Regions from separate parts of the Methylobacterium sp. Leaf466 genome, predicted to be linked through region 2. Evidence: riboswitches for the same ligand, from Rfam matches in the RefSeq annotation. Region 2 holds a riboswitch; the other holds the start of a gene.
The links. Region 2 has a riboswitch for thiamine pyrophosphate ahead of thiO (glycine oxidase ThiO). Riboswitches for the same ligand answer to the same signal wherever they lie in the genome.
Positions count from the first base shown of each region.

Region 1 (15,221 bases), on a different contig from region 2:
GAGATCGAGGCCAAGCGCGAGGCCAGGGCCAAGGCGGTCCGGGACGCCGCCCGCGAGACGCGCGATCGCAGCGCCGAACCGAACACCGCCCGGGGCGCCCAGAACTCGGCCTCGGCCTCCCGCCAGAGCAGTGCCGGCGCGGCCGCGGGCGGCAACGATCCGAGCGCACTGCGCGCCTGGCAGGGTGCTCTCAGTTCGGCGATCCACGGCCGGATGGACAGGAACGCCGCGGCCGGTACGGCCGGAGGCGTCGCGGTGGTGCGCTTCACCGTGACCCGGTCTGGCCAGGTCACCAGCGCGGGGCTCGCCCGCAGCAGCGGGGTCGGTCCGATCGACAGCGCGGCGCTGGCCACCGTGAGGGGCTCGCTGCCGGCAGCCCCCGCCGGCGTCTCAGTGAGCAGCCTTGCGGTGACGGTGCCCCTGCGCTTCAGCCCCGGCCGGTGACGGCCGCCGCATGGCGACCTGGTTCACCAGCGACACCCACTTCGGCGACCCGCGCATCCTGCGGATCGACCGGCGGCCGTTCCGGGACCTGCCCAGCCACGACGCGGCGCTGATCGCCAACTGGAACACGGTGGTCTTGCCGGACGACGAGGTCTGGCACCTGGGCGACTTCGCGCTGGGCCCCGACAACGATGCGGTGGCCGCCCTCCTGGCGAGCCTGAACGGAACGAAGCACCTCATCATCGGCAACAACGACGGGCCGGGGACGCTCGCCGCTCCGGGCTGGGACTCGGTCGCCCACTACGCAGAATTGACCGTCGACGATCGCCATTTGGTGCTGTGCCATTACGCCTTCCGGACCTGGAACCGGATGGGCAGCGGCGTCATCGACCTGCACGGGCATTCGCATGGCAAGCTGAAGCCGGCGCCGAGGCAATACGACGTCGGGGTCGATGCACAGGGCTTCGCGCCGGTGCAGCTCGCGACGATCCTGACCTCGCGCCGACACAAAGCTGCGCCGCAAAAACCGGCGGAACCTTAACCGGCGACCGGCCGTTTCAAGGCCATGAACGGGAGATGACTGCCGGAAACGCCGGCGGATGTATCTCCGATCAGATCTTCACTTCTCGTCAACCATCGCAAGGTTGTCCCGATGCGTAACACCATCACCACGGTGCTCGTCGCCGCGACGGTCTTCGTCGGCGCGGTCGGCCCCTCCATCGCCCGCCCCTCCTGTGCCGAGGGCGAGCGCAAGGTCGTCGAGGCCAACGCGCTGCGCTATCAGGCCCGGCAGGAGGCCCGCATCGGCGATCGCGGCCGGGTTTGCGACACCCTCGACGAAGTCGGCGACCGCTACGCCGAGGCCCGCGACGCCTTCGAGGATTGCGGGGCCGATGTCGTCGCCATCGACCTGCGCAGCGAGTCCCGCGCTCTCAGGATCGCCAAATCCGTCAACCGCTGCGACTGACGCGTTCGGGTGCGGCCACGCACCGCGATCCCGTCAGAAGTTGTCCACAGTCTCCCTCGACAAAGCCCCACGACCGGTCATCCCGAAAGCCAGCCGTCATGAAGACCATCACCTCCTCCAGCGACCTCGCCATGCTCACCAGCGATGTCGATCGCACGCAGACCGGCCCATCCCTCGCCGCTGCGATGTGTGGCTTTCTCAGCACCACGGTCGCCACGACCATGCTGATGTTTCTGCTCAGCGCCTACTGATACGATTATCGGGTAATGCGAGCGGGAGCCGCATCGCCCAGCCCGTGCGGCGCCCGAGCGACGTCCACATCCTCGGCGTGACGCGAAGGAACGGATTTCGGATGAGAGGAGGGTCGGCATTCCCGGCCCTCGAACCGGGCCGTCGAAAATGAGCCGGGCGACGGTGTAGAAGAGCGGCTCAGTGCGGCGCCACGAACCAGAAGCGGCGCCGCGAGAACAGCATGTCGGTCTGGCCGACCGTCGCCTCTGCCGTTCCCTTGCCCGATGAGGGAGCGCAGGGGGCCTCAGTCCGCTGAGGGCCCGCTGCCAGGGTCAGTGCCGGCACCGCCGGAACGAGGCCGAGGCGCTGCTGTACTTCCGGATGACGCGCCGCCGCGATCGTCGCGATGCAGGCGATCAATCCGCCCGCGATCGTCCCCAGGATAAAGTTCATCATGCCGGCGTGGGTCCCGAGTCCCGTCGCGACAGGCCAGCGCGCGGATTCCGCCACATGCCTTTGCCGAGTTTCCCGGCGGCATTGCGGCAGGACGGCGCTGACGGCAAGACGGTACCCACCGTCACGATGCCCAGCGGCGGCGATTACCGGGTGTTAACACAAGACTGTCTAGCTGACGCCCCGCGATCCGGAATCGGGACCGCGCCGCCGCAGCGAGGACCACGATGAGTTACGGTGCCAGTGCCTACGCCAAGGTTTCCCGGACCGCGATGACCCCGCGGGAGGCCGAAGCCGCCGTCCTCATCAAGGCCGCCGGCCGGCTCCAGGCCATCCAGGGCGACTGGACAAACCTGTCGGGCGGGCTCAGCGAGGCGCTCAACTTCAACCAGAAGGTCTGGACGATCATCGCCGGTGCGGCCACCGCTCCCGAGAGCCCGCTGCCAGCCGACATCAAGACCAACATCGCCCAGCTGTCGGTGTTCGTCTTCCGCCGGATGATCGATACCCTCGTCGACCCGAAGGCCGAGAAGCTCTCGGCGCTGATCAACATCAACCACCAGATCGCCGCCGGCCTGCGCACCTGATCCACACGCCGATGGCGTCCGGCGGTCGATGCGAGCTTGGGCTCCGTTCCGCACGGTCATCGTCTGCTCGGTCGAAAGCGTCGTCACGAGAAGGTGGATTTCGTCGACGAGATCGGAGACTCGTCGCGGCCGCCCGCTGCGCGTTCGTCATGGGCCGTGGCGACCCGGGACCTGAGCCCGCGACGCCGAACCGGCGGTTCGGTCAGCCGACCCGTGAGGATGGCCGGGTCGGGGGATTTGACAAACGACCGCGCAAGCCCGACCCTTGGGTCGTTCCGAGGGGAGCCCGTGCCGGGCTGAGATTGGGCTTCTCGCCCTGACCCTTGAACCTGATCCGGTTCGTACCGGCGGAGGGACGGGAACGAGACGGCGCATCGGGCTTCTATGGACCCTGTCGCCGCGCCGCCTGATGTCGTCGACGAATGCGGGTCGCCTCCAGCGCCAGGAGCCGCCCCCATGAATGCACCCGTTCTTCCCAAGGATCTTCCCCAGCGCCAGCCACAGGCGGTGACCACCGGACCGATCGTCGGTTCGCGCAAGGTCTACGCAGCGGTCGCGGGCCACCCCGAGATCCGGGTGCCGTTCCGCGAGATCGGGCTCAGCGATCCCAAGGAGGCCCCCGTCCGGGTCTACGATCCATCGGGCCCCTATACCGAGACGGATGCGCGGATCGACCTGAACCAGGGTCTGCCCGGGGTGCGCGAGCCGTGGATCGCCAAGCGCGGCTACGCCACGGTGACACCGCGTGCCGTCAAGCCAGAGGACAACGGCTTCGTGCCCGAGGACAAGCTGGTCGCCCCCTGCCCGGCGACCCGCGAGATCCGCAAGGCGGCGCCCGGCCAGATGGTGACGCAATACGAGTTCGCCCGCGCCGGGATCGTCACCGAGGAGATGATCTACGTCGCCCACCGCGAAAACCTCGCCCGCGAGACCATGCTGGAGGGCGCGCAGGCCGCGCTCAGCGACGGCAACAGCTTCGGCGCCGCGTTGCCCGCCTTCATCACCCCCGAGTTCGTGCGCGAAGAGGTGGCACGGGGCCGGGCCATCATCCCGGCCAACATCAACCACCCCGAGGTGGAGCCGATGGCGATCGGCCGGAACTTCCTCGTCAAGATCAACGCCAACATCGGCAACTCGGCCGTGACCTCGTCGGCGGCGGAAGAGGTCGAGAAGCTGGTCTGGGCGACCCGCTGGGGCGCCGACACGGTGATGGATCTGTCGACGGGCCGCAACATCCACAACATCCGCTCCTGGATCGTGCGCAACTCGCCCGTGCCCATCGGTACGGTGCCGATCTACCAGGCCCTCGAGAAGGTCGGCGGCGACCCGCTCAAGCTCGACTGGGAAGTCTTCAAGGACACCCTCATCGAGCAGGCCGAGCAGGGCATCGACTATTTCACCATCCATGCCGGCGTGCGCCTGGCCCACGTGCCGCTCACCGCGCGCCGCGTCACCGGCATCGTCAGCCGCGGCGGCTCGATCATGGCGCGTTGGTGCCTGGCCGGGCACCGCGAATCGTTCCTCTACGAGCGCTTCGACGAGATCTGCGACATCATGAGGGCCTACGACGTCTCGTTCTCGCTCGGCGACGGTCTGCGCCCCGGCTCTATCGCGGATGCCAACGACGCGGCCCAGTTCGCCGAACTGGAGACGCTCGGCGAACTCACCAAGATCGCCTGGGACAAGGGCTGCCAGACCATGATCGAGGGCCCCGGCCACGTGCCGATGCACAAGATCAAGGTGAACATGGAAAAGCAGCTCACCGAGTGCGGCGAGGCGCCGTTCTACACCCTGGGGCCCCTGACCACCGACATCGCGCCGGGCTACGACCACATCACCTCGGGCATCGGTGCCGCCATGATCGGCTGGTTCGGCTGCGCCATGCTCTGCTACGTCACCCCGAAGGAGCATCTCGGGCTGCCCAACCGCGACGACGTGAAGACCGGCGTCATCACCTACAAGATCGCGGCCCATGCCGCCGACCTCGCCAAGGGCCACCCGGCGGCGCAGCTGCGCGACGACGCCCTCAGCCGTGCCCGGTTCGACTTCCGCTGGGAGGACCAGTTCAACCTCTCCCTCGACCCGGACACGGCGCGCGCCTACCACGACGAGACCCTGCCCAAGGACGCCCACAAGGTCGCGCATTTCTGCTCGATGTGCGGGCCGAAATTCTGTTCGATGAAGATCACGCAGGACCTGCGCGCCGAGGTGCTGGCGATGGAGGCGGCGGGGCAGGTGCTGGGAGAGGCAGCCTCCTTGAGCGAGGCGGAGCGCGAGGCCGGCATGGCGGCCAAATCGGCCGAATTCCGTGAAGAGGGCGGCAAGCTCTACGTCGACGCGGCGGAGTAGTCGTCGCGGTCGGTTCGAGGGTGTTCGCGCATCCTCGAACCCATCACCGAGGCATGATGCCCGTTCCGAATCCTTAAAAATCGACGCCTTCTTGTGTCGGTTTCTTCAGGGTGCCCCCGCTCATCTGTTCGTGCGGCGCGCATCTTAAGGTTCGATTCAGGAGCCCCGTCGTTTCTGGTTGCATGCCGCGACCGGCTCAGGAGGGCGGGCGATGAATATTTCCGAGGTGACGGCGACGACGCCGATCAGAACGGCGGCGCCGGCACCGGTTGTGCCCGTCAAGGCGGCGGATGCGCCGGCAGCCGCGCCGCTCCAGCCCGCCGTGCGGCTGGACATCCGGCCGATTTCGAACCCCGCCTCACCGGTTGCGGAGAACCGGCCGGTGGAGGTCGAGGCCGAACGCACCGAACGGCGGGTCACCGTCGACCAGGACACCAAGACCCTCGTCTACCAGCTGGTGGACCCTGGCTCCGGCGATGTGGTGGTGCAGCTGCCGGACCCGGTGGTACTGAAGGCCAGGGCCTACGCCGCCGTGGCGGCCGCCCGCAGCGAAGTCGGCGAGCGACCCCTCGACCGGACCGCCTGACACCGACCCCTCGACGCGAAACGGCCGGGGCTTCGCGCCCCGGCCGTTTCGCCATGTCGTGTCTCGGAGGTTGCGGACGACGAAAGGGCCGCCGTGGCCTGCGCCGCGACGACCCGTTCGCTGCCGAAGGGCGGCCGCCCCCGAGGGAGCGGTCGCCCAGGTTGGCTCCCTTAGCGGAGGAGCTGGAGGATGCCCTGCTGCGCGGTGTTGGCGAGCGAGAGGGCCGAGATGCCGATCGACTGGCGGGTCGACAGGGCCTGGGAGTTGGCGGCTTCCTCGTTGAGGTCCGCGTTCGTCAGGTTGGCCGAGCCGGTATCGAGGATGTTGATCAGGTTCTTCGAGAAGTCCTGACGGTTCTGCACCACCGAGAGGTTGGAGCCGAAGGTCGAGGACTGGGCGCGCAGCTGGCTGGTGGCGAGCGTGATGGCCTTCAGCGCGTCGTTGATCTCGGCATCCGACTGGAAGCCGCCGGTGGCCGCGGTCAGGCCGAGGCCCTCGGAGTCGAGCTTGGCGCCTTCGATGTTGAGGCTCGACGAGCCTGTCTCGTTGAAGGTGACCTTGAGGGAGTTCTCGGACGCGTCGGAGCCGCTGCGGTAGAGCAGGTTGATGCCGTTGTAGCTCGAGTCCTTGGCCTGCTGCGTGATCTGGTCGAGCAGGGTGTTGAACTGCTTGGCCAGCGAGGTCCGGGTCGCGTTGGCACCGCTGGCCGAGCCTTCACCCGAGCCGACTTTCGCCGCCGCGGTCAAACCGGCCGTGCCGAAGCCGAGGTCGACACCGGCTGCGTTTCCGACGCTGACTTTCTCCGAGGAACCAGTCCCGACCGTCGTGAAGGTAAGCCGGTTGTCGACGAACGACGCCGAGACCTTCCCGGCAAAACCGGTATCGGCGTTGAGCTGGGCGTTGATCGACGTCGCGATTTCAGCCTGACTCGTGGAAGCGGCGGTCGCACCGTCGGCGACGGTGATGGTCTTCTTGGCGCCGGAACCGAGCTGGATCTCGAAGGTCGGAGAGGTGGCGCCGGACAGATCGATCGTGGCAGCGATCGTCTCGCCGGATACCACGGCGGCCTTCGCACCGTTCGCAGCATCAGATCCGCTCGCCGTCTGCGTCGTGGCGGCGGCACCGGTGCCAAAACCGATGTCGCGGTCACCCGAGACGCCGGTAAGGCTCACGGCGGAATCCGCACCGGTGTCGGTTGCCGTGAACACGATCCGCCCGTCCGTGGACTTCGAGGCGGTGACACCCGACGGCACGGCGTCGTTGGCGAGCTGGTTGTTGATCGCCGTCACGATGGTGTCGGCGCTGACTTTCGAGAGGTCGCTGGTCAGGCCGGCGAGGGTGGTGGCGTTCAGGGTAATCGTCGAGGGAGTGGCGGCACTGGCGGTGCTGCCGCCGGCGACGGTGAAGACCAGGCTGTTGGAGCCCGAAAAATTCTGGGTGCCGTCGGTGGCCGCGGTGCTGCTGCCCTGGTAGCCGACGCCGGCGGTCAGCACGGCTGCGGTGGCGGGGGTGCCGCTGGTGGTCGCGCTCTTATCGGCCAGCGCCTGGTTGGCGGTGGACTTGGCCGAATCGACCAGCTTCTGGATCGAGGTGATGCCCTGGTTGGCGGCCTGGATGGTCTGGACGCCGTTGGAGATGCCGTTGATGAGCGCGCCGAGGTCGCCCGAGCGGCCCGAGAGGGACTGCGAGGTGAAGAAGCTCGTCGGATCGTCGAGCGCCGAGTTCACCTTCTTGCCCGTGGAGAGGCGGTTCTGGGTGCTGGACAGGAGGTCCGCGGTGCCCTGCAGCGAGAGCAGGTTCTGGCGGGTGGCAGCGGTGAGGGTGACGCCTGAAGACATGGTGTGTGATCCATTCTGATCGGTGAGCCCCCTGTTTTGGGAGCCAGGCCAACAAACCACGCCGGAGTTGCGAAGGGCTTAAGCGGCGAGGTCAACAAGAGATTGCAAGCGGCTGCGAATTACGCCCGGTCGCAATGGATCTCTTACTGTTCAGGCACTTGCGCCGGACGCACGAGAGCGATCTTTATCGTTCGTTAACCATAAGCCACGATGGTCCGGCTCCAGCGGAGATCCGGACCATGCCCCTCAAGATCGAACTCAAGCCGTTCGAGCGGCTGTTGATCGGCGGCGCGGCGATCCGCAACGGCTCGCGGCGCTCGAGCTTCGTCATCGAGACGGTCACGAAATTCCTGCGCGAGAGCGACATCATCACCGAGCGCGAGGCCGATACCGCCTGCAAGCGCCTCTACCTCACGCTGACGGTCCTCTACCTCGCCGACGATCCGAGCGGACCGGAGAACCTGTTCGTCGCGCAGGCGAGCGAGGTGATGGCGATGGTGCCGAGCATGGCGCCCTTCATCCGCGACATCCATGCGCAGATCGAGGCGGGCGATTTCTACCGGGCGCTCAAGCGCGGCAAGGACCTCGTGGCCTACGAGGCCAGCCTCGCCGAGCGGCTGTCCAAGGCGCAGCCCGATTCGCCGGCCGACGAGACCTGACCGGGATCGAGGTGCGTCCCTCCCCGGGTAACGGGCGATGGGTGTACCCGCGAATCGCCTGCGCGGTCCGCAGAAGCCCGCTCGCCATAACGTGTGTTGATGCGCGCGGCCGGCGTTTTGCCCAGACCTGTCCCAGTCACGGGGACGTGTGAAGGGACGGGCCGTCTTGGGTCGGCGCGTCGCCCGATCGCCCCTGGCCAGCGTCGGGAGCGTCTCCCATCGAACCGTCACGCAAACTCCGCCCCGGCCTGCCCGCCTCCATCCGGCTCCATCTCGGCGCGTCCCTGCGGGACGTCTATTGCGATGCCGCCTGGACCCCCTCCGAGCGGGTGGTGGCCCTTCTCGCCGAACTGGAGACCGCGCTGGCGCGGGGCTCCGACGAGCGCCTCGCGCAGGAGATCCGCCAGGGCCTGCAGGAGAACATGAAGCTCCTGCACCGCTTCGCCCTGTCGCTCACCAAGAATCCCGGCCGCGCCGAGGATCTGGTGCAGGACACGCTGCTGCGGGCCTGGAAGTACCGAGCCCAGTTCGTGAGCGGCACCAACCTGCCGGCCTGGCTCAGCGTCATCATGCGCAACACCTTCTATTCCGGGCAGCGCAAGCGCGCCAACGAGGTCGAGGACGGCGACGGCGCCTATGCCGCGCGTCTGGTCACCCTCCCCTCCCAGGGCGGACGCCTCGACCTGCAGGACATGACCACGGCGATCGCCACCCTGCCGCCCGACATGGCGCGGACCCTGACCCTCGTGGCCATCGAGAACCTGAGCTACGAGGAAACGGCCAAGGCGATGGGCTGCAAAATCGGCACGGTGAAGAGCCGCCTCTGGCGCGCCCGCGAGCGCCTCGCCGACGTTCTCGGCTACACCGCCGACGAGATCGGCCCGGACGGCCTCGTGCGCTCCGCGATCCGGCACGACACCGACCACGGCGGACAGGCGAGCTTGCGCTCGGTCTGATCGGGAAAGCCGCTGTCGTCGACGGACGTCCGGCGATTGCGTCCACGGGGTCTGATGCCGGTCCGACCGGGCCGTCCGCTGGCGACTGCGGACACCGGCGCAATCCTCACGCGGAGGTCACCGCCTTGTGGGCGCACAGCCAGGTGTCCACGGTCTCGCCCTGGAAGTAGAAGGAGGGTGGACCGACGCGCTTGACGTTGCCCCAGGCTCCCGCGTGGGTTCCGGGCGGAACGTCGGGCCGGCCGTAGAAGGCGTAGGAGACCTCGACCGGCGTGCCGGCGGCCGGCATCGCGACGGGGACGACCCGCACGAGATTGGCAGAGACGGTCACGCTGGCGATCGGCAAGGCCACGCCGCCGACCTTGAGCGCGAAGCCCTTGTCGGCGGCGGCCTCGATCGTCTTGGTGTCGACGGTCCACGAGCACCTCATCTTGACTGGCGGCGGGGGCGCGCGGCTTGCTTTGACCGGGGCAAATCCATAGACCCAAGCCCCACAAAGTGCCGCGAAGCAGATCGCATCTCGGTCGAAGGGGCACAATTGCAAATATGTCCAATGCGACCAAAAGGTGCCTGGTAATTGGCAATTGCCAAGTACAGCCTTTAAAGCATGGATTAACCTGGGTGCTGGATCAAATCGTTGTCGATTCGTATGGTGTACATACGACGCGACCGGCCGATATTAGCGAGATACAGGCAAATTTTATTGCAAATAAGCGCGATTATGCGTTTGTTATCACAATTCCCCTATCTGATAAGTTCGAGGAATTTTCGGCGGCTCGGATCGTCGAATCTTTCTACCCGATCCCGGTCGTTTTTATCACGAATATTGTTTTCACGGGCCTTCACCCTGACGTGTCCTATATTGGCCATATGGGCGCAAGAATACAGGGGCCGCTCGGCGATTATCATAGCCTAATCGCTACTCTGGCCTTTGCGTCCGGATTGCCGGCGAACGAAGCGATCGGTCTTTACCAGCGCGGCGCATACGACGTCCTCGGCTACTTCGACGAGTGCGAAAATTCGTTCCTGGAACTTCGGCGCAGGGAGCAGTTTGTCGACATAGGGTTCGAGCAGGAAATGCGAGGGCTCATTAGCGATGGTGTATGCTTTTTTTCGCATAACCATCCATCTTCTCGTATATTTGTGCCCTTTATCGATAAGATTGCCCATTATCTGGAAAATATGAGATTGGCTCGCAGAAGTGGTTGGCAAATGGACGTCAACACGGTCCCGAATTTTCTAGCAAGTTCGACAATTTATCCCGTTTATCCTGAGATAGCCCGGCACAACAACCTATCATTCGATGGATCGTACTTCTTCAAATCGACGTCTGTTGGGGATAGGCCGGGTCGCGTCTACGGATTGGAGGAGTTCGTGCAGCTGGAGTACGAGGCCTTTTCCCGGGTTCCGAAGGACAAGTTCATGAACCTGCCGGTCATGAAGGATGAGTCTATCCACTTGCCCGTCATCAAGGACTCGCTGGCCAAATTCGGCAACGCGGCGCAGTGGCCCCGGTAATCTGAATCCTGGTGCCGCCTTCGGTTCCGGTGTTCCCGCCGTCCGAACATCCCGTTCGGCGAGAGCATCGATCCTCAGGAGGATGCCGCCGGCAGCCGTCCGTCGTCCGCCACATCCGGGGAATGGCCGCCCTCGATCCGCGCGCCCGTGAGGGTGCCGGCGCGCGCATCCGACTCAGCGGCCGCCGACCCACGGGAGGTCGGGCGTGCCGTCGAAGGTCGTGTCGTTCAAGTCTCCGCCGCCACGGTCGCGAGGGTCTGGCGGGGCGGCGCCCGAGCGAACCCACGTCCGCATCACGACGCGATTAACCGGAAGTGGTAGGCCAGGTTCACGGCATCTTCATCGGCGTGGGTCGCCCCAGGAGCCGGGCGGTGACGAGGCCGAGGCCGAGGGTGACGAGGGCGCAAAGGCCGAGCGAGGCGAACTGCCCGAGAGCCTGGAGCGCGCCGCCCAGGATCGCCACGCCCAGCGCCTGGCCGCAGAAGAACGAGAAGGCGTGGAGCGCCACGGCCGAGGCGCGCGCCGTCGGCGCCACCTCCGTCACCTGCACCTGGAAGCTGTTGTGCAGCAGGTAGAAGCCGAGGCCCAACGCCACGAGGGCGGCGGCATCCACCTGCCAGCGCGAGGCCATCCCGATGACGAGGAGCGCCCCGGCGCAGATGGTCCCACCCGCCATGAGCATCCGCGACAGGCCGAGGTGGCGCACGAACAGCCCGACGCAGGCGGAATAGATCAGGCCGCCGGCGGCGAAGCCCGCCAGCGCCAGCCCGGCCTCGCGCGGGCCACCCTCCCCGCGCGCCTCCAGCAGCGGCGCCAGGTGCGGGAAGATGCCGAACACCGCGATCGCCTCGACGAAGACGGCGGCGAACAGCACCCGCGCCCGGGGAATGGCGACGATGGTCCGGTAGCGCGCCACCGCCTCGCGAACGCCGACGCGCCGGGGCGGGGCGGCGGCGGTCCGGTCGAACCCGAACAGAGCCGCCGCCGCGGCGGCCACCGCGACCGCGGCCGTGATGGCCATGACACCGCGCCAGCCGACCGTCGCCTCGATCAGGCCGGCGAAGGTCGAGCCCGAGAGCTGTCCGAGGATCACAGCCACCAGGAAGCGGCCGATGGCGACCTGGCGGTGCGCGAGGGCGATGCGGTCGCCCATCAGCGCCAGGGCGAGGGGCACCACTCCACCGGCCGCGGCCCCGGCGAGGATGCGCAGCCAGAACAGGCTCGCGATGTCCGGAGCCAGCGCGCAGCAGCCCAGCGCCAGTGCCAGGACGCCGAGGCAGATTGCGACGATGCGCTCCTTGCCCAGGCCGTCGCCGAGCGGCCCCAGCACCGGCTGGATCAGGGCATAGGGCAGCGCGAAGGCGGTGGAGAGCAGCGCCACGGTATGGGGATCGCTGGCGAGATCGCGCGCCAGCACTCCCACCAGCGGCTCGATGGAGCGACCCGCGAAGGTGCTGGCAAAGCCCGCCACCGACAGGATCACGATCAGGCGGGTGGCGGAGGAGGTCGCTGGCGGGGCGGCGGTCATGCGGACGGCGGTCGTGATCGAGGGGCGGGATGGCGCGACCGGGGATGCCGTGAAAGGCGCCGCCCTGTCGAGGCGGCGGGTCGCATGACCGGCGCGCGGCGCTCCCTCATCCCTTCATCAGCACCGCCACATGCGCGGCGACGGAATCGCCGAGCCCCTTGAGGTCGTAGCCGCCTTCGAGCACCGAGACGATCCGGCCCTGGCAGGCGGTGTCGGCGATCTCCATCACCCTCTGCGTCGCCCAGGCGAAATCCTCGGCCTCCAGCATCAGGTTCGCCAGGGGATCGCGCCAATGGGCGTCGAACCCCGCCGAGATCACGATCAGGTCGGGCTGGAACGCCTTCAGGCGCGACAGGATGCGGCTCTCGAAGGCCTCCTTGAAGGCGTCCCCGTCCGCGAAGGGCCGCAGCGGCGCGTTCACGATCGTGTCGTGCTCGCCGGTCTCGGAGACCGCGCCGCTGCCCGGATAGAGCGGCATCTGGTGGGTCGAGCCGAACAGCACCGAGGGGTCAGACCAGAAGATGTCCTGGGTGCCGTTGCCGTGGTGCACGTCCCAATCGACGATGGCGACCCGCTCGGCCCCGTGGACCTTCTGGGCATGGCGGGCGGCGATGGCCGCGTTGTTGAAGATGCAGAACCCCATCGCCTTAGTGCGCTCGGCGTGGTGGCCCGGCGGCCGCATGGCGCTGAAGGCGTTCCTGGCGGCCCCGGTCATCACGAGGTCGACGCCGGTCACCGCCGCGCCGACGCCGCGCAGCACGCAGTCGATGGTGCCGGGCGAGAGCACGGTATCCCCGTCGAGGTGGACGAGCCCGTCCGCCGGTGCCGAGCGGACGAGATCCCGCACCCAGGCCTCGGGATGGGCCAGCATCACCGTCTCGAGGGTGGCCGGTTCCGGCGAGCGCCGGTCGAGGCCGGCGTAGTCCGGGCCGGCGAGCGCGTCCTGCACCGCCTGCATGCGCTCGGGCCGTTCGGGGTGGCCGTGCGGCGTGCGATGGGCCAAGGCGGCCGCGTGGTGGAACAGCACCGTCATCCGAACATCCTCTCGATCTCTTGGAATACCATATGCCAGACCGATCGCGGGGCGCCAGACCGGACCGGCGCAACCGCATCGCCCCGGGTTTCTCGCCGCCGACGGGAATTGTCCCGCCGCCGTCGCTTGAGGCATGATTTCACGGCGTGCGGGCGAGCCCGGCGCGAACCGCTTCCTGTCCGGGCCGCCGGCTCGGCCGGAAAGGCCGGAGCCGGCTCATGCTCCGACACGACGCCGGCAACCGGAACCCGCCTGCCCATGCGCGCCCTCTTCGTTCACCAGAACTTTCCCGGCCAGTACCGTCACGTGGCACCCGCCCTGGCGGCCCAGGGCCACGCGGTGGTGGCGCTCGGCATGAACGAGGCGCCGGCGCTGCCCGGCGTGAACGCCTTGCGCTACGGGATCAAGGCGCATCCCACGGAGGGGATCCATCCCCTCGCCCGGAACTTCGAGACCAAGGTCCTGCGCGGCGAGGCCGCGGCCCGCGCCGGGCTGGCGCTCAAGGCGCAGGGATTTTCGCCCGACGTCATCTGCGGTCATCCCGGCTGGGGCGAGACGCTGTTCCTGAAGGATGTCTGGCCCGCGGCCAGGATGCTCGGGTTCGCCGAGTTCCACTACCGGCTCGCGGGTGCCGACGTCGGGTTCGATCCCGAGTTCCCCATGGACGGCGAAGCGTCCCGCTTCGAGGTGACCGTCAAGAACGCGCCCCATCTCCTGGCCTACGACCAGGCAGACTGGCTGGTCTCGCCGACGCGGTGGCAGGCCGGCCAGGTTCCGCCCGCCTACCGCGAAAAGGTCAGCGTGATCCACGACGGGATCGATACCGGCGTTGCGTCGCCGAACCCCTCGGCGACGATCCGGCTCAACACCGAGGGCCCGACGCTCTCGCCGGGCGACGAGGTCGTCACCTTCGTCAGCCGCAACCTCGAGCCCTACCGCGGCTATCACATCTTCATGCGGGCGCTGCCGGAGATCCTGCGGCGGCGCCCCAAGGCCCGCGTCATCATCGTGGGCGGCAACGGCACCAGCTACGGACGGCCGAGAGCCGACGGGCGCAGCCACCGCGACGCCTATCTCGACGAGGTCAAGGACGCCCTCGATCTCTCACGGGTGCATTTCGTCGGGCGCATCCCGCACGCGGTGTTCCTGAACCTGCTCCAGGTCTCGGCGGCGCATGTCTACCTGACCTATCCCTTCGTCCTGTCCTGGTCGCTGATCGAGGCGATGGCGGTCGGCTGCGCCGTCGTCGGCTCGGCGACGCCGCCGGTGGAGGAACTGGTGCGGCACGGGGAGAACGGGTTGCTGGTGGACTTCTTCTCGCCGGGCGCGATCGCGGAGGCGGTGGTGGCGCTGCTGGCCGATCCACAGGGACATCGGGGCCTTCGTGCGGCCGCACGCCGGACCGCGCTGGGCTACGACCTCGCATCGGTCTGCCTGCCCCGGCATCTGCAACTGATCGGGGACGTCGCAGCAGGGCGCCGACCGGCCGCCGTCTGAAGGCGATCCGGCCGGTGTCGCGGGCCCGGAGGTTTCGTGCCCGCCTCCCAGGGCGACTGCCAGGGGAGACGGGATGGTCGGTGAAGGACCGTCGAAGAGCCGTCTACGACGATCCGAAGCCCGCCTCAGGCGGTTTCGAGCAGGCGGCGGGCGATGACCTGGGCCTGGATCTCGGCGGCACCCTCGAAGATCGAGAGGATGCGCGCGTCGCACAGCACCCGGCTGATCTGATACTCGAGGGCGAAGCCGTTGCCGCCGTGGATCTGCAGGGCGTTGTCGGCCGCCGCCCAGGCAACGCGGGCGCCGAGCAGCTTGGCCATCCCGGCCTCGAGATCGCAGCGCTTGCCCTCGTCCTTCTCGCGGGCCGAGAAGTAGGTGAGCTGGCGGGCGATGTTGATCTCCACCGCCATCATCGCGATCTTGTCGGCCACGCGCGGATAGTTGATCAGCGCCTTGCCGAACTGGACCCGGTCCTCGGCATAGCGCAGGCCGAGGTCGAGGGCGTTCTGCGCCACGCCGACGGCACGGGCCGCGGTCTGGATGCGGGCGGATTCGAAGGTCTGCATGAGCTGGGC
Region 1 covers NZ_LMRC01000001.1:380,263-395,483, forward strand. Annotated here, with positions in the region: gene ASG59_RS01615 (energy transducer TonB) at 1-444, shown strand, start outside; gene ASG59_RS01620 (metallophosphoesterase) at 455-985, shown strand; gene ASG59_RS01625 (hypothetical protein) at 1,097-1,411, shown strand; gene ASG59_RS20860 (hypothetical protein) at 1,510-1,662, shown strand; gene ASG59_RS01630 (hypothetical protein) at 1,841-2,098, opposite strand; gene flaF (flagellar biosynthesis regulator FlaF) at 2,323-2,682, shown strand; TPP riboswitch at 2,951-3,055, shown strand; gene thiC (phosphomethylpyrimidine synthase ThiC) at 3,139-5,031, shown strand; gene ASG59_RS01645 (hypothetical protein) at 5,243-5,617, shown strand; gene ASG59_RS01650 (flagellin) at 5,788-7,455, opposite strand; gene ASG59_RS01655 (flagellar biosynthesis repressor FlbT) at 7,695-8,114, shown strand; gene ASG59_RS01660 (sigma-70 family RNA polymerase sigma factor) at 8,447-9,070, shown strand; gene ASG59_RS01665 (hypothetical protein) at 9,177-9,500, opposite strand; gene ASG59_RS20215 (WcbI family polysaccharide biosynthesis putative acetyltransferase) at 9,617-10,588, shown strand; gene ASG59_RS01670 (MFS transporter) at 10,917-12,116, opposite strand; gene ASG59_RS01675 (histone deacetylase family protein) at 12,223-13,149, opposite strand; gene ASG59_RS01680 (glycosyltransferase family 4 protein) at 13,408-14,646, shown strand; gene ASG59_RS01685 (acyl-CoA dehydrogenase family protein) at 14,772-15,221, opposite strand, start outside.
Region 1: it holds a riboswitch for thiamine pyrophosphate, as region 2 does, so the genes downstream of both, thiC (phosphomethylpyrimidine synthase ThiC) here and thiO (glycine oxidase ThiO) in region 2, are expected to answer to the same signal.

Region 2 (15,221 bases):
GAGGCCGGGGACATCTTCCATCCCGAGACGGCGGCGCGCCTGCGCACCTACGTCTACGGTGCCGGCAACCTCCGCGACCCGAAGGAGGCCTACACCGCCTTCCGCGGGCGCCTGCCGAGCATCACGCCGCTGCTGCGCCAGCGCGGCCTGGCCGCGTGAGGCCGGGGGGTTACCGCCCGAACATGGTAACCCTTCGGTAAACAAACGTCCTTAACGATGGAGACCTGTTTCATCGGGACGGTTTCTCATGACGGATACGGTCGTCGCGGCAAAGCCGCCGTCTGCAACCCCGGCCGGCGCCTCGGCCGAGGCTCTGCTCAAGCAGGCCGTCTCGGGATCGGCCAAGACCCGGCCCGACGCGCCGCCGGTGGTGACCGCCGCCCGTGCCCTGCGGCGCAAGACGTTCGGCTTCGTCGACGCCCGCGCAGCGGCAGTCGGCGGGGCCGCCCTCAGCATCGGCCTGATCCTCGGGGCGGGGGGCACCGCCCTCACCATCCCGCGCGACGCCACGGCCCCGCTGACCCTGTCGGCGATCAAGACCGATCTCGAGGCGGGACGCAGCGAGACCGCTCGCATCGCCACGCAGATCGGCCGGCTGGCCGCCACGGTCGGCCAGTCCGGCGAACGCGCGGCCGAGGACGCCAAGGCGATCCGGGCCGAGGTCTCGCAGCGGATCGCACGGATGGAACAGGCGATCGCCGCGCGCCTCGTCGCGTTGACCGATAAACAGGACGTGTCCGACCGCGAGCAGGCCGCTCGCATCGCCAGCCTCGGCGCGGTCATCGACAAGCGCCTCGCGGTCCCCGCCGCCCCGGCGCCGCAACCTGTGGCGCCGCAGGCGGCCAAGGCCGCTCCAGCCGAGCCGGTGCAGACGGGGTCGCTGGCCGATCCCAAGGGGGCGGTCGAGACCAAGCCGAAGACGGCGGCGGTGACGAACTGGGCGGTTCGGGAGGTCTACGACGGCATCGCCGTCCTGGAGGACCGCAAGCGGCGCCTCGTGGAGGTCGCGCGTGGCGACATGGTGCCCGGAGTCGGTCGGGTGGAGACCATCGAGCGTCGCGGCCGCGCTTGGGCCGTCGTGACGAAGGACGGTGTGATCACAGCGCAGGATTGGTAGTCGAATCGCACGGGCCGGCGAACCGACCCGTCACGACGGGCGGTCCGGATCAAGCTGCCCTAGGAGGTCGAGATCGCCGCCTCGGTCTGTCCGGCGCGCTGGGGAAACCGCATCTCCATCGTCAGCGGATCGGCGAGCGCAGCCGAGCGATCGGCACGGCAACGACCGTGCGTCAGGGCGCGGTCCTGGGCTTCACGGGTCGGGTACAGGATCGCGGCGAGGAGGGCGAAGCCTTCCGTATCGGAGTCGAGGTTCTTGGCATCGAAAACGGGCATTGCGGTCACCGGACCTGTGGGACACCAGGAAGATTTCGAAAACGCGACGACGACACTCTGCGGATAATGGGGAAACCGCTGAAAAGTTCCATATCGTTCGAGAGCTTCACGATTTATTCGTTATTGCAGTGCCCGCAAATGTTCGCGGTGCGAAGACGCACCCACCCGACGATCTTCAGGTCTTCGTTAACGGGTGGTGATTGAAGAAGGCAGCCGGTTCGGATGGCGGTGCCGAGGCCGCCTTCCGGGCTCGGACGGCGCAGACCTCGGGTCGCAGCGTCAGCCTGTCCAGGCACCGAGGTAGCGCGCCGTGGCCGAGCCCGGGTCGTCCGCCGCCATGATGCCGCCCATCACCGCGATGCCGGCCGCACCGGCGCCGCGGCAGCCGGCGACGTGCGCGGGCGCGATGCCTCCCAGGGCGATCACCGGCAGGCCGGAGCCCGACGCCGCCCGGATCGCGTCGACGCCCAGCGCCGGGCCGTAGCCCGGCTTGCTGGCGGTGAGAAAAATCGGGCTCAGGGTCGCGTAATCGGCTCCGGCGGCGGCGGCCCGCCCGATGTCCGACGCGCCATGGGCGGAGACGCCGACGAGGCCGTCGGGCATGGCCCTGCACGCCGCCGCGATCGCGTCCTGCGTCGCGTCGCCGGTCAGATGGACGCCATCGGCCCCGATCGCCACCGCCGCTGCGGCCTCGCCGCCCAGGGTGAAGGTTCCACCGAAGGCCCGCACTCGGGTCATCACCGCGACGGCCAGCCGGCGCCGCTCGCCGGACGCCATGTCCTTCTCGCGGAACCACAGCCAGCGCGCGCCGCCCTCCAGGGCCGCCTCGACGGTGGCGAGGAGGCGCGCTCCTGCCAGCGCGAGGTCGGAGGGAGAGCGGATCGGCCCCCGGTCCGTCACCACGAGCAGCGGCGACGGCAGCGGCTTCATTCCCGGTGCCTCACGAGCCGACCAGCCCGAGTTGCGGGCTCGACGGCTCGGCCCGGCCGCGGCGCGGGATCCGGCCGGCGCAATGGGCGTCGCGCCCGGCCTCGACGGCCCGGCGCATGGCCCGCGCCATCCGCACGGGATCGTCGGCCTTGGCGACCGCCGTGTTGAGGAGGCAGCCGGCGGCGCCGAGTTCCATGGCGATGACCGCGTCCGAGGCGGTGCCGATACCGGCATCGACGATGACGGGCACGCCGGCACGGCGGCAGATGAGTTCGAGGTTGGCCGGGTTGGCGATGCCCATGCCCGACCCGATCAGCGAACCCATCGGCATCACCGCGGCGCAGCCGATGTCCTCGAGCCGCTGGCACAGCACCGGGTCGTCGTTGCAATAGGGCAGGACGGTGAAGCCGTCGTCGACGAGGTGGCGGCAGGCGGCGAGCAGTTCCGCGACGTCCGGGTAGAGGGTCTCGCGGTCGCCGATGACCTCGACCTTGATCCAGGTGGTGTCGAGGGCCTCGCGGGCCAGTTCGGCGGTGAGGATCGCGTCGCGCGCCGTCTCGCAGCCGGCGGTGTTGGGCAGGAAGCGGTAGCCCGCCAGGCGCCGCACCGTGTCGGACCCATGCCCCTCGAGCGAGACCCGCCGGATCGAGGCGGTCACCACCTCGGCGCCGGAGGCCTCGACGGCCTGGGTCATGATGGTCTGGGTCGGATAGCCGGCGGTGCCGATGAACAGCCGCGAGGCGAGGCTCACGCCGGCGATCACCAGGGCGTCGTCGGTGTTTATCGATGCGCTCATGGGTTCATCCTCCCTGCATGGCCCGCACGATCTCGACGCGGTCGCCGTCGCCCAGCGGTGTGCGCGCCCACTCGCGGCGGGGCACGACCCGCCCGTTGAGCGCGATGGCCACCCCCTGTACGCTCTCGATGCCGGCCTCCTCGGCCTCGATCCGGAACAGGGCCTCGAGGTCGGACGCCGCGTGGTCCCGGGGGGTGCCGTTGACCGTGATGGTCATGCCGGAACCCTCATGCCCGGTCGGGGCGCCGCCTCGAAGCGCCCGAGGCCGAACCCGCGGGCGAAGTCCGGGACCGCACCGGTGTCGACGAGGGCCGTCACCGCGTCGGCGGTGGCCGGGGTCAGGAGGTAGCCGTTGCGGTGGTGCCCGGTGGCGACCACGAGGCCGGGCGCCAGGCGGTCGACGATGGGGGCGTCGTCGTCCGAGGTCGGGCGGTAGCCGCTCCAGACCGCGCCGATCTCCATCTCTTCGATCCCCGGCAGGACGCGGCGGGCGCCTTCGAGCAGGGCATAGAGGCCGCCGGCGGTGAGGCCGGCGCGAAAGCCGCAATCCTCCACGGTGGCGCCGACGATGAGGTCGCCGTCGCCCTTGGGCGCCATGTGGACCTGTTCGGTCCAGACCATGTGGGTGAGGGTGCCGGTGCGCGCCGTGGTCTTCACCGCCAGCGCCTGACCCTTGATCGGCCGTACCGGCAGCGCGAGCTCCGGCGGCAGCAGGCCGCGTTCGCCGCTCCAGGCGCCCGAGGCGAGGACCACCGTCCCGGCGGCGATGCGCCCCTGCGCGGTGACGACGCCGCGGACCTGTCCCCCGGCCCAGTCGAGGCTTTGGGCCGGGCAGGGCGCCACCAGGGCGACGCCGGCGGCCCGGCAGGCGCGGATCAGCGCGGCCATCACCTTGCGCGGATCGACCTGGTGGTCGTCCTCGCACAGGATCCCGGCGGTGACGGCGGGGCGCAGCATCGGCTCGCGCTCGCGCACCTCCAGGCCGGAGAGCCAGCGCGCCCGGATGCCGGAGCGTGTCTGCAGGTCGTGGCGGAAACGCAGGCGCTCGACCTCGTCGCGGCCGATGGCGAGAACGAGGGTGCCTTGCGTGCGGTAGTCGATGTCGAGCCCGGACGCCGCCTCCAGGTCGTCGCGAAACGCCGGCCAGCGCGCGAGGCTGTCGAGGGCGAGCGGCAGCAGCGGATCGGACCCGGGCTCGTGCTCGGCGGCGGGCGCCAGCATGCCGGTGGCGGCCAGGCTCGCGCCGGCGCCGACCTCGGATCGCTCCAGCACCGTCACGGACCTCCCCGCGTCGGCGAGCCGCCAGGCGATGGACAGGCCGACGACGCCGGCCCCGACCACGATGACGTCGGTGCTCTGCGGTAGGCCGACGCCCGGCCAGGATTCCCCGGTCGGTCTGCGTGATCCGATGATGGTCGCCAGGTCCGCCACAACTCTCTCCGCATCGACCGGCGGAGACTGGTGTCCTGTCGCTCGCATATCGGCGAGCGAGCCGGGCCGTTGTCACGGGGCCCGCGGTCCAATCCCTACGCCGGTATGAGCCGGTTCAGGTTCAAAGGATTTCCGCGCCGCCCGTCCGTGAAGGACGGGCTCATCGGTGTCTCAGCCCCTTGTCGGGGATCTCCCTGGAACGACCCTGATGTGGTCCCGCCGCACGTCGCGGTCAATCCCCTCGGGCCGAAAGCGGCCGGGCCGGGCGATAGACCGCCATCGGTTCGGGAAATCCGTCCAGGGCATGCAGACCGAGGGGTTCCGGGTCGCCCCAGAGGAAGTCGACGAAGGGCTTCGACATCAGGAGGGGCTCTCCGAGCAGCCGGTTGAGCTTGGCCAGCCGGCTGGCGAGGTTCACGTCGCGACCGATCACCGTGAAGTCGAGCCGGGCGCCCGAGCCGACGTTGCCATAGGCCGCCTCGCCGTGGTGCAGGGCGATGCCGGCCGCCACCGGCATGGCGAATCGGCCGAGGCCGTTGGCCTCGTCGAGGGCCGACAGGGCGCTCTGGGCCGCCATGAGGGCGCCCTTGGCCGCACTGCCGAGGTCGTCGCCGGGCTCGCGGAAGATCGCCAGAAGGCCGTCGCCGAGGTACTTCAGGACTTCGCCGCCCTCCCGCTCGATGGCCGGGACGAGGCAATCGAAAAAGATGTTGAGGAGCGTCACCGCCTCCTCGGGCGTCATGTCGGCGGAGATGCGGGTGTAGTCGCGCATGTCGGCGAACAGGATCGCGGAGCGGATGCGGCGCACCTGGCCCCGGCGGATGTCCCCGGCGAGGATGGCGGTATGAGGCTCGTCGCCGACGTAGATGCGCAGCACCTGGTCGAGGGTCTTGTTGACGATCCGCATCTCCATCACCGCCGCCAGGGTCGGCATGACGAAGCGCAGGATCGCGATGTCCTCGTCGCGAAACCCCTCCGGCGCACGGGTGGCGAAGGTGATGCCGTTGCGGGTGCCGTTGGTGAAGAACAGCGGCGCGACGATGTAGTGGGTGTAGCCGTCCGCCTTCAGTTCGGGGAGGACGGCGTAGCGGTCCTCGGGCGTTTCGGCGAGGTCGAGGACGAGCCATTCGCCGGTCTCGTGGACCGTCAGGAACGGGCTCTCGCGATAGGCCTTGTCGGAGGCCTCGCCGTGCGGGAACAGCCGCACCGACGGGCCGTCCTTGCGGGTCCAGTAGCGGCCGATCCCGGAATACTCCGAATGCAGGGTATCGATCGCGGTGGTGGCCCGGTCGATGGGCACGTCGAGGTCGATCAGCCGCTCGGACAGCCCCGCCAGGAGGTCGTCGGCCTTGGGCAGGCGCGCGCCTTCGTTCAGCAGCCAGTCACGCAGGGCGACGCATGCCTGCAGCGCCCCGAAGGGAACGTCGTTGGCCTCGGACCCGTCCGCATCGGCGGTCGGCGGCGGCGGTTGGGGCGGGCCACGATCGAGCATACGGCCTAGGTGGTTGTCGCCCCCCGGCGAGGCAACCGGGAAATCGGCGTTTCCCGTGGCGGGAAAACCTTGTGCGTCCGGCCTACCGCCCCGACGGGCCGTAGGGGGGGCGCGGGATCGCGCGATGGGCGGCGCGCAGGGCCGCCGACCAGCGCTCGCGCAGGTCGTGGAAATAGCTCTCGCCGGCCTCGATCCGGTAGTTTACCTCGGTGTCGAGGGAGCCCGAGCGCGAGACCGCGATGTCGATGGGCAACCCCACCCCGAGGTTGGAGCGCATGGTCGAATCCATCGAGACCAGGCCGACCTTGAGGGCGTCGTAGAGGTCGGTCTCGTATTTCACGGCCCGGTCGAGGATCGGCTTGCCGTACTTGTGCTCGCCCACCTGCAGGAACGGCGCGTCGCGGCTGCACTCGATGAAGTTGCCGGCCGAGTAGATCATGAACAACCGCATCGGCTCTGCGCCGATCTGGCCGCCGAACAGGAAGGACACGTCCATCCGCAGGTTGGCCGATTCGAACCCCTCGCGCTCGATCGCCCGCACCCGGCGGATCGCCCGCCCCACGAGCTGGGCCGCCTTGAACATGGTCGGCTGCTGCAGGATGGTCTGGGGCGCCTCGCTCTCCTTGTCGTCGACGCCCTCGGCGAGCATGCTCAGCACCGACTGGGTGATGGAGAGGTTGCCGGCCGAGGCCAGCATCATCACGCGCTCGCCCGGCACGTTGAAGTGGTGGAGCTTGCGATAGGTCGAGATGTTGTCGAGCCCCGCGTTGGTGCGGGTATCGGCGATCATCACGAGCCCGTCCTCGACGAGGAGCCCGACGCAGTAGGTCACGGTCCGGTTTTCCCCTCAAACGCTCCGGCGCGATACCGGAATCAGGACTGGACGGAAGCCTGTGCCTGCTCGACGCGCAAGGTCACGGCGAGCGTTTCCGTCCCGCCACCCATGCGGCTGCCGCGGATCGGGGCCGCGCCCAGGTAATCGAGACCGATCGCGACGCGGATGTGCGCCTCGGTTGTGGCGATGCCGTTGGCCGGGTCGAACCCGACCCAGCCGAGATCCGGCACCAGGGCCTCGACCCAGCCGTGGCCGGCCTCCTGGTCGACGACGCCGTCGCCCCGGTGGAAGTATCCCGAGACGTAGCGGGCCGGGATCTCCAGGAACCGGGCCGCGGCGATGAAGATGTGGGCATGGTCCTGGCAGACGCCCTTGCCGGCTTCGAACGACCGGGCCGCGGTGGTGCTGGCACTGGCCGGTCCCGGCGTATAGGCGACGGTCTCGTTCACGGCCGCCATCAGGCGATGGAGCTGCGACAGGGGCGTCGGATCGCCGTCGGCGGCCACGGTCCTGGCGAAGGCCTGGATCTCGGGGTTGGCCATCGCGAGATCCGAGTCGCGCAGGTAGAACACGTCGGGCAGGCGCTCGATCGTGCCGCGGACGATGCCGTGCATCTCGTTGGTGTCGACCTCGCCGGTGACCCGGATGGTGAGGGCATCGGCGGGATCGTCGGCCGTGAACCAGTGGACGATGTTGCCGAAGCCGTCCTCGCGCTCGCTGATGCGGCCATCCACCGACGGCTCGATGCGCCAGCGGCGCACGTACTGCCCGTCGTGGTCGCGCGGCCGCAGCCGGAGCACCTGGATCAGTCCGCGGGCCGGCTGCTCATAGGTGTACTGGGTCTCGTGGAAGACGCGGATGCGCATGCGGGAACCTTGGTCGCGCGGGCTTCAGGCCTCGACCCTACACCAGATATTGCTCGATGACCGCCGCGCCGAGGCGATTGTTCTCGGCGATGAAGGCCGTGACGAACTCGTGCAGGCCGGAATTGAACACCCGCTCGATGTTCTCGCCTTCGAGCCGGGCGAGGGTGTTGCTGGCCAGGCGCTGGCTGGCCCCGCGCCGGCCGTAGGCGTCGGCGACGAGGTCGAGGTGCTCCACGAGCATGCCGTAGCAATTGGCGAGGGATCGCGGCATCTGCCGGTTGAGGATCAGGAGGTCGGCCACCAGCAGCGGCTTGACGCTCTCGCGGTAGACCCAATGGTAGGCGTTGAAGGCCGAGACCTCGCGCAGGATCGTGGTCCACTGGAAGTAGTCGAGGCTGCCGCCGACCCGCTCGGTGTCGGGCAGGAGGATGCGGTACTTCACGTCGAGGATGCGGGCGGTGTTGTCGGCGCGCTCGATGGCGGTGCCCAGGCGCGTGAACCAATAGGCGTCGTTGCGCAGCATGGTCCGATAGGCCGAGCCGTCGAAGGCCAGCGAGACACCCTTCACCCAGTCGAGGAAGTGCGAGAACTCCTCGCGGTTGAGGTCGCGGCCTTCGTAGTTGCGCAGCTCGAGCCAGGCGCCGTTGATCGCGTCCCACATCTCGGAGGTCAGCGCGGTGCGGACGCTGCGGGCGTTCTCGCGGGCGGTCTCGATGCAGGAGCGGATCGAGGACGGGTTGTGCGGACTGAAGGCCAGGAAGTTGCAGACCGTGGCCTCGTTCACCCCGCCGTAGAGCGGCTTGAACACCTCCGGGTCGCCGGCCGAGGCCAGCGCCGAGGCCCACTCGTTGGTCTCGCCGCCGCCGTAGCTCGAGGGCAGGGCGGCGAGGCGATGCGCGGCGTCCAGGATGCGGGCGACGAACTCCGCCCGCTCGACGTAGCGCGAGAGCCAATACAGGTTATCGGCGGTCCGGGAGAGCATGGGTGTCCTGAAGCGGGCCGGCGCGGAGGGTGGCCGGAGTCTGGAGTGGACTGCCTCGCCGGGAGGCAGCCGATGGCGTCGTGTGCGCCCGTGGGGCGGTGTCGGTCAGGCGTCGAGCACCCAGGTATCCTTGGTGCCGCCGCCCTGGCTGGAGTTGACCACGAGGGAGCCCTCCTTGAGCGCGACGCGGGTGAGGCCGCCCGGCACGATGCGGATCTCGTCGGCGCCGCATAGCACGAAGGGGCGCAGGTCGACGTGGCGGGGGGCGACGCCGGAGGCCACGAAGGTCGGGCAGGTCGACAGCGCCAGGGTCGGCTGGGCGATGAAGCCGTCCGGCGCGTGCCGCAGCTTCTTTCCGAAATCCTCGATCTCGCGCTTGGTGGCATGGGGGCCGACCAGCATGCCGTAGCCGCCCGAGCCGTTGACCTCCTTCACCACCAGTTCGGCGAGGTTGTCCATGACGTAGGCGAAGGCCTCCTTCTCGCGGCAGCGATAGGTCGGCACGTTGTGCAGGATCGGTTCCTCGCCGGTGAAGAATTTGATGATGTCCGGCATGTAGCTGTAGACCGCCTTGTCGTCGGCGATGCCGGTGCCGACCGCGTTGGCCAGCGTCACGGTCCCGCGCTCGTAGGCGTTCATCAGGCCGGGCACGCCCAACACCGAATCGGGGCGGAACACCAGCGGGTCGAGGAAGTCGTCGTCGAGGCGGCGGTAGATCACGTCGACCCGGCGCGGCCCCTCGGTGGTGCGCATGTAGACGACGTCGTCCTTGGTGAAGAGGTCGGAGGCCTCCACGAGGTCGACGCCGAGCTTGTCGGCCAGGAACGAGTGTTCGTAGAAGGCCGAATTGTAGCGCCCCGGGGTGAGCAGCACCACGGTGGGGTCGCGGGTCGCGGTCGATGGCGCGAGGCTGTTCAGGGTCGCGAGCAGGGCGTCGGGATAGTTCTCCACCGGCGCCACGCGATGGCGCGAGAACAGCTCCGGGAAGAGGCGCAGCATCACCTCGCGGTTCTCGAGCATGTATGAGACGCCGGACGGGGTACGGGCGTTGTCCTCAAGCACGAAGAAGTCGTTCTCTCCGGTCCGCACGATGTCGATGCCGGCGATCTGGACGTAGAGGTCGTGCGGAACCGAGAAGGCGCGCATCTCCATCCGGTAGTGCGGGTTGCGGTAGACGAGGTCAGCAGGGATGATGCCGGCCTTGATGCATTCCTGGGCGCTGTAGATGTCCTTCAGGAAGGCGTTCATGGCGGTGACGCGCTGCTTGAGACCGCGCTCCAGGAAGCCCCACTCCGGCTTAGTGATCACCCGCGGGATGATGTCGAACGGGATCAGCCGCTCGGTGGATTCGTTGGCGCCGTAGACCGCGAAGGTGATGCCGATGCGCCGGAACAGCAGTTCGGCCTGGCTGCGGCGGGTGTTGAAATGCTCCGGCGGCGTCGTCTCGAGCCAGGACTTGAGGCTGCCATAGGCTTCGCGCACCGCCGCTGGGCTCATGCCGTCCACGGCAAAGCCGTTCATCTCGTCGTACGCGTTGAGCGCCATTCGCGCCTCCCCTTGATCGCCCGCTTCGTCGCAAGAGGCGCGCCATCCGAGGGCGGCGGCCGGTGCGCGACGCCGCCGGCGAAGGGCCGGCGGTACGGTTGGTTTCATCCTAGCCGAGCGCCCGCCGGGCGCCACCACAACCTGTCCCGCCGAGGATGAACCCGGGCCGGGCCGCCGCGTTCCGGCGACCCGGCCGGGGCCACGGGATTGTCAGATCAGCTTGAGACCCTTGAAGCTGGCATGGCCATCTCGCCCGAGGATGACGTGGTCGTGGACGACGATGCCGAGGGGATCGAGCACGGCGACGATCTCGCGGGTCATGCGGATGTCGGCCGCCGACGGCGTCGGATCGCCGGAGGGATGGTTGTGGGCGAGGATGATGGCGGTGGCGGAGAGCTCCAGCGCCCGGCGCGCCACTTCGCGGGGATAGACCGGGGTGTGGTCGACGGTGCCGCGACCCTGGACCTCGTCGGCGATGAGATGGTTGCGCCTGTCGAGGAAGAGCACGCGGAACTGCTCGCGGGGCGCGAAGGCCATGGTCGCCCGGCAGTATTCGATCAGGGCGGCCCACGACGACAGCAGCGGCCGGGCCGCGATTGCCCCGCGCGCGAGACGATGGCCCGCCGCCTCGATGAGCTTGAGGTCGGCCACGACGCCGGCGCTGACGCCCTCGATCTCGGACAGCCGCGCCGGTTCGGCGCTCACCACCTCGGCGAAGCTGCCGAAACGCCGGATCAGCGCCTTGGCCAGCGGCTTCACGTCCCGCCGCGGAATGGCGCGAAAAAGGGCGAGCTCCAGGAGTTCGTAATCGGGCAGCGCATCCGCCCCGGCCTGCGCGAAGCGGGCGCGCAGGCGTTCGCGGTGGCCGAGGTAATGCTGCGGGTCCTCGGCAGCGGGGGCATCGCGGCCGGAGGGCAGGCCGGGCTTCATCGCCACCCGCCTCAGGCGCCGATGTCGACCGGCTTGTGCATCCCCGTGGGCGACAGGGTGAAGATCTCGGCCCCGGTCTCAGTCACACCGATCGTGTGCTCGAACTGGGCCGACAGCGACCTGTCCCGCGTCACGGCCGTCCAGCCGTCGGAGAGGATCTTCACCGCGGGCCGTCCGAGGTTGATCATCGGCTCGATGGTGAAGAACTGTCCCGGCCGCAGGGTCACGTCGTAGCTCGGCTCGACGTAATGGAGGATGGTCGGCGCGTCGTGGTAGCTGCGGCCGAGGCCGTGGCCGCAGAAATCGCGCACCACCGAGCAGCGTTCGGCCTCCGCGAAGGTCTGGATCGCCCGGCCGATGTCGCTGGTGGTGCCGCCCGGCTTGATCGCCGCGATGCCGCGCATGAGCGATTCGTAGGTGATCTCGACGAGGCGCGCGGCCTTGCGCGGCACCTCGCCGACGTAGGCCATCCGGCTCGAATCGCCGTGCCAGCCGTCGAGGATCAGGCAGATGTCGAGGTTGACGATGTCGCCCTCGCGCAGGGGCTTGTCGTTGGGGATGCCGTGACACACCACGTGGTTGATCGAGGTGCAGATCGACTTCGGATAGCCGCGGTAGAGCAGCGAGGCCGGGTAGGCGCCGTGGTCCATCGCGAAGGTGTAGGCCAGCCGGTCGAGGGCCTCCGTGGTCACCCCTGGCACCGTCGCCTCCATCAGGAGGTCGAGGGCCTCGGCCGTGAGCCGGCCCGCGCGGCGCATGCCGGCAAAGCCGTCGGGACCGTAGATCGGCGGTTCGGGTACGCGCCGGCCGGTCTCGGCCTTCGCTTGATCCTGCTGCATCATGGATGTTCGAACGTCTTCAAGGGCGGCGGCACGTCAGGACCGCACTGTAGGATGCGCCGATCCCGGCGCCAACCCGCCTGCGGGCTAGGATTGACCGATCCGAGCGGGTAGAGCGGTGGCGACCGGGGCTCCGCGAGCGGACCCTCGCACGGGCAGGACACACGGGCAGGACGGCGCGATGGCTGACGCAGGCAGACCGCATTTCCACAACGACCCCGGCGTGGCGGTCGTCCATGTCGGCGTGCACGAATTCATGTGCATCGGCGCCAAGCCGCCCTTCGACCATCCGCACGTCTTCCTCGACATGGGCGCGGACCACGAGATCATCTGCCAGTACTGCTCGACGCTGTACCGGTTCCGTGCCGGCCTCAAGGCCGACCAGGCCGATCCCGCCGCCTGCGTCTGGGACGACAAAGCGACCGCGGCCCTCGGCTAGGGACCGCGATCTCCCCCGTGACCGCCCGTACCATCGCCATCGTCGGAGCCGGCATCGGCGGCCTCACCGCGGCCCTCGCCCTCGACGCCGAAGGCCATTCGGTGACGCTGATCGAGCGGCGCACCGGGTTCAGCGAGGTCGGGGCCGGCCTGCAGCTGTCGCCCAACGCCAGCCGCGTGCTCGCCGACCTCGGCCTGTCCGCCGCCCTGCGCCGGGCCGCCGACCTGCCGCCGCAGGTGACGGTGCGCGACCTGGCGAGCGCCCGCACGCTCGGCGGCGTCCTGCTCGGGGCCTCGCTGAAGGAGCGGTTCGGTGCACCCTACTACGTCATCCACCGGGCCGACCTGCAGACGCTGCTCCTCGATGCGGTGCGCAGCCGCGCCGGCATCCGGTTGATGGTGGGGCGCGAGGTCACCGCCATCGCCGAGACCGACACCAGCGTCACCCTCACCCTGGAGAGCGGGCACGGAAGCCGCACCGATACGTTCGAGGCCGATCTCGCCATCGGCGCCGACGGGGTACGCTCGCGCCTGCGCCAGCACCTCGACGCCAGGCCCCTGCAGGCCTGCGGCCAAGCGGCCTGGCGCGCGCTCGTTCCGCGCGAGGCCGCCCCGGAGGAGTTCCAGTCCGACGAAACGGGCCTATGGCTCGGCCGCGGCCACCACGTGGTGCATTATCCGATCGGGCGCGGCCAGCAGATCAACATCGTTGCGGTGATCCCCGAGAAGCTCGGCAGCGAAGGCTGGGGGCGACTCGGCGAACCCGCGGTCCTGCGTGCCCGGCTGCACGGGGCCGCCCCGCCCCTGGCCGCACTGCTCGCCATCCCCGATTCCTGGCTCGTCTGGTCCCTCGTCGACCGACCGGCGGCAAGGCCCCTGGCGAGGGGCCGCATCGCGCTCCTGGGCGACGCGGCCCATCCGATCCTGCCGTTCCTGGCCCAGGGCGCCGCCCTCGCCATCGAGGACGCCGCGGTCATCGCCCGCACGCTCCGCCAGGCCGAGGTCCCGGCCGCCCTCGATGCATACGCCCGCGAGCGCGGCGCCAGGGTCCGCAGAGTGCGCGATGCCGCCCGTGGCAACGGCCGAACTTATCATGCCGGCGGCCTCACGCGGCTCGCCCGAAACGCCGTGATGAGCCGCATGACCCCGGCGCGCCTCACGGAACGCTATGCCTGGCTCTACGGATGGACGCCCGACGGCCGGCCGTGACGCACCGCCGATGTCGACGCCGATCGCCTTTCCGGATCGGCCGAAAGTAAAGCGGCCGCGATGCCGGTCATCGTCCGATAACCTCGCTCTGCCAGTGTCCGCGGTCACACTTCGCGGTTGACGCGCGGCGAATCCCCCTCTAACAGACCCTCACTGAACGGCTGGCCGTAGGCGGTAGCCGATCGAAGTGCTTTCTCAAAAGCCCTGATCCAGACCGCCTAAACGCGACCGACATTCAAACGACGAACACGTGTCAGCTTGGCATGATCGCGGATCGGTATCCGTGATCCTCTGCTTGCAACGGCGCGCCAAAGGCTGATCGCAGCCTGGGGCGCGGTTTTGCGTTTCGCCGCATCCCTGCGGCAGACGGCACGAGATGGAAGATTCGACGGTCGCCACGAGGCGATGCGTTGCGAGAGGATTGGCATGCCGACGATCAACCAGCTGATCGCCCAGCCGCGCAAGGCGCAGAAGGCCCGTAACAAGGTTCCGGCCCTCGACGCCTGCCCGCAGAAGCGTGGCGTCTGCACCCGCGTCTACACGACGACCCCGAAGAAGCCGAACTCCGCGCTCCGTAAGGTCGCTAAGGTTCGTCTGACCAACGGCTTCGAGGTCATCGGCTACATCCCGGGCGAAGGACATAACCTTCAGGAGCACTCCGTGGTGATGATCCGCGGCGGCCGCGTGAAGGATCTTCCCGGTGTGCGCTATCACATCCTGCGCGGCGTGCTCGACACGCAGGGCGTCAAGGGCCGCAAGCAGCGCCGTTCGAAGTACGGCGCCAAGCGTCCCAAGTAAGACTTTCGCGCACCCCGTAAGGATGTCGCCGGCCCTGAAGGCTGAGGCGGCCTGCGCGGGGTGGTTCCAAGACCTTAGACCGACACGGAGCGAGCGATGTCCCGCCGCCATTCTGCCGAAAAGCGCGAAATCATCCCGGACGCCAAGTACGGCGACATCGTCCTGACCAAGTTCATGAATTCGATCATGTACGAGGGCAAGAAGTCGATCGCCGAAGGCATCGTGTACGGCGCGTTCGACATCGTCGAGAACCGCTCCCGCACGAACCCGATCGAGGTGTTCCGGGCCGCCCTCGAGAACGTCGCTCCGGCGATCGAAGTGCGTTCGCGCCGCGTCGGTGGCGCCACCTACCAGGTGCCCGTCGAAGTCCGGACTGAGCGCCGTCAGGCGCTGGCCATCCGTTGGCTGATCCAGGCCGCCCGTTCGCGCAACGATCGCACCATGGTCGAGCGCCTGTCGGCCGAACTCCTCGATGCCGCCAACAACCGTGGCAACGCGGTCAAGAAGCGGGAAGACACCCACCGGATGGCGGAAGCCAACCGCGCCTTCTCGCACTACCGCTGGTAAGCGGCCCCGGACCCTTTCAGGAGCAATCCGATGCCCCGCACGCACGCGATCGAGGACTACCGCAACTTCGGTATCATGGCGCACATCGACGCCGGCAAGACCACGACCACCGAGCGGATCCTCTACTACACCGGCAAGTCCCATAAGATCGGCGAAGTCCACGACGGCGCC
Region 2 covers NZ_LMRC01000012.1:3,349-18,569, reverse strand. Annotated here, with positions in the region: gene ASG59_RS06520 (M3 family metallopeptidase) at 1-159, shown strand, start outside; gene ASG59_RS06515 (hypothetical protein) at 248-1,117, shown strand; gene ASG59_RS06510 (hypothetical protein) at 1,177-1,392, opposite strand; gene ASG59_RS06505 (thiamine phosphate synthase) at 1,672-2,322, opposite strand; gene ASG59_RS06500 (thiazole synthase) at 2,333-3,118, opposite strand; gene thiS (sulfur carrier protein ThiS) at 3,123-3,335, opposite strand; gene thiO (glycine oxidase ThiO) at 3,332-4,528, opposite strand; TPP riboswitch at 4,624-4,754, opposite strand; gene ASG59_RS06485 (adenylate/guanylate cyclase domain-containing protein) at 4,782-6,041, opposite strand; gene ASG59_RS06480 (hypothetical protein) at 6,124-6,873, opposite strand; gene ASG59_RS06475 (transglutaminase family protein) at 6,915-7,742, opposite strand; gene ASG59_RS06470 (alpha-E domain-containing protein) at 7,780-8,724, opposite strand; gene ASG59_RS06465 (circularly permuted type 2 ATP-grasp protein) at 8,830-10,269, opposite strand; gene radC (DNA repair protein RadC) at 10,480-11,199, opposite strand; gene map (type I methionyl aminopeptidase) at 11,211-12,041, opposite strand; gene ASG59_RS06450 (zinc-finger domain-containing protein) at 12,220-12,477, shown strand; gene ASG59_RS06445 (FAD-dependent monooxygenase) at 12,495-13,685, shown strand; gene rpsL (30S ribosomal protein S12) at 14,112-14,483, shown strand; gene rpsG (30S ribosomal protein S7) at 14,580-15,050, shown strand; gene fusA (elongation factor G) at 15,081-15,221, shown strand, end outside.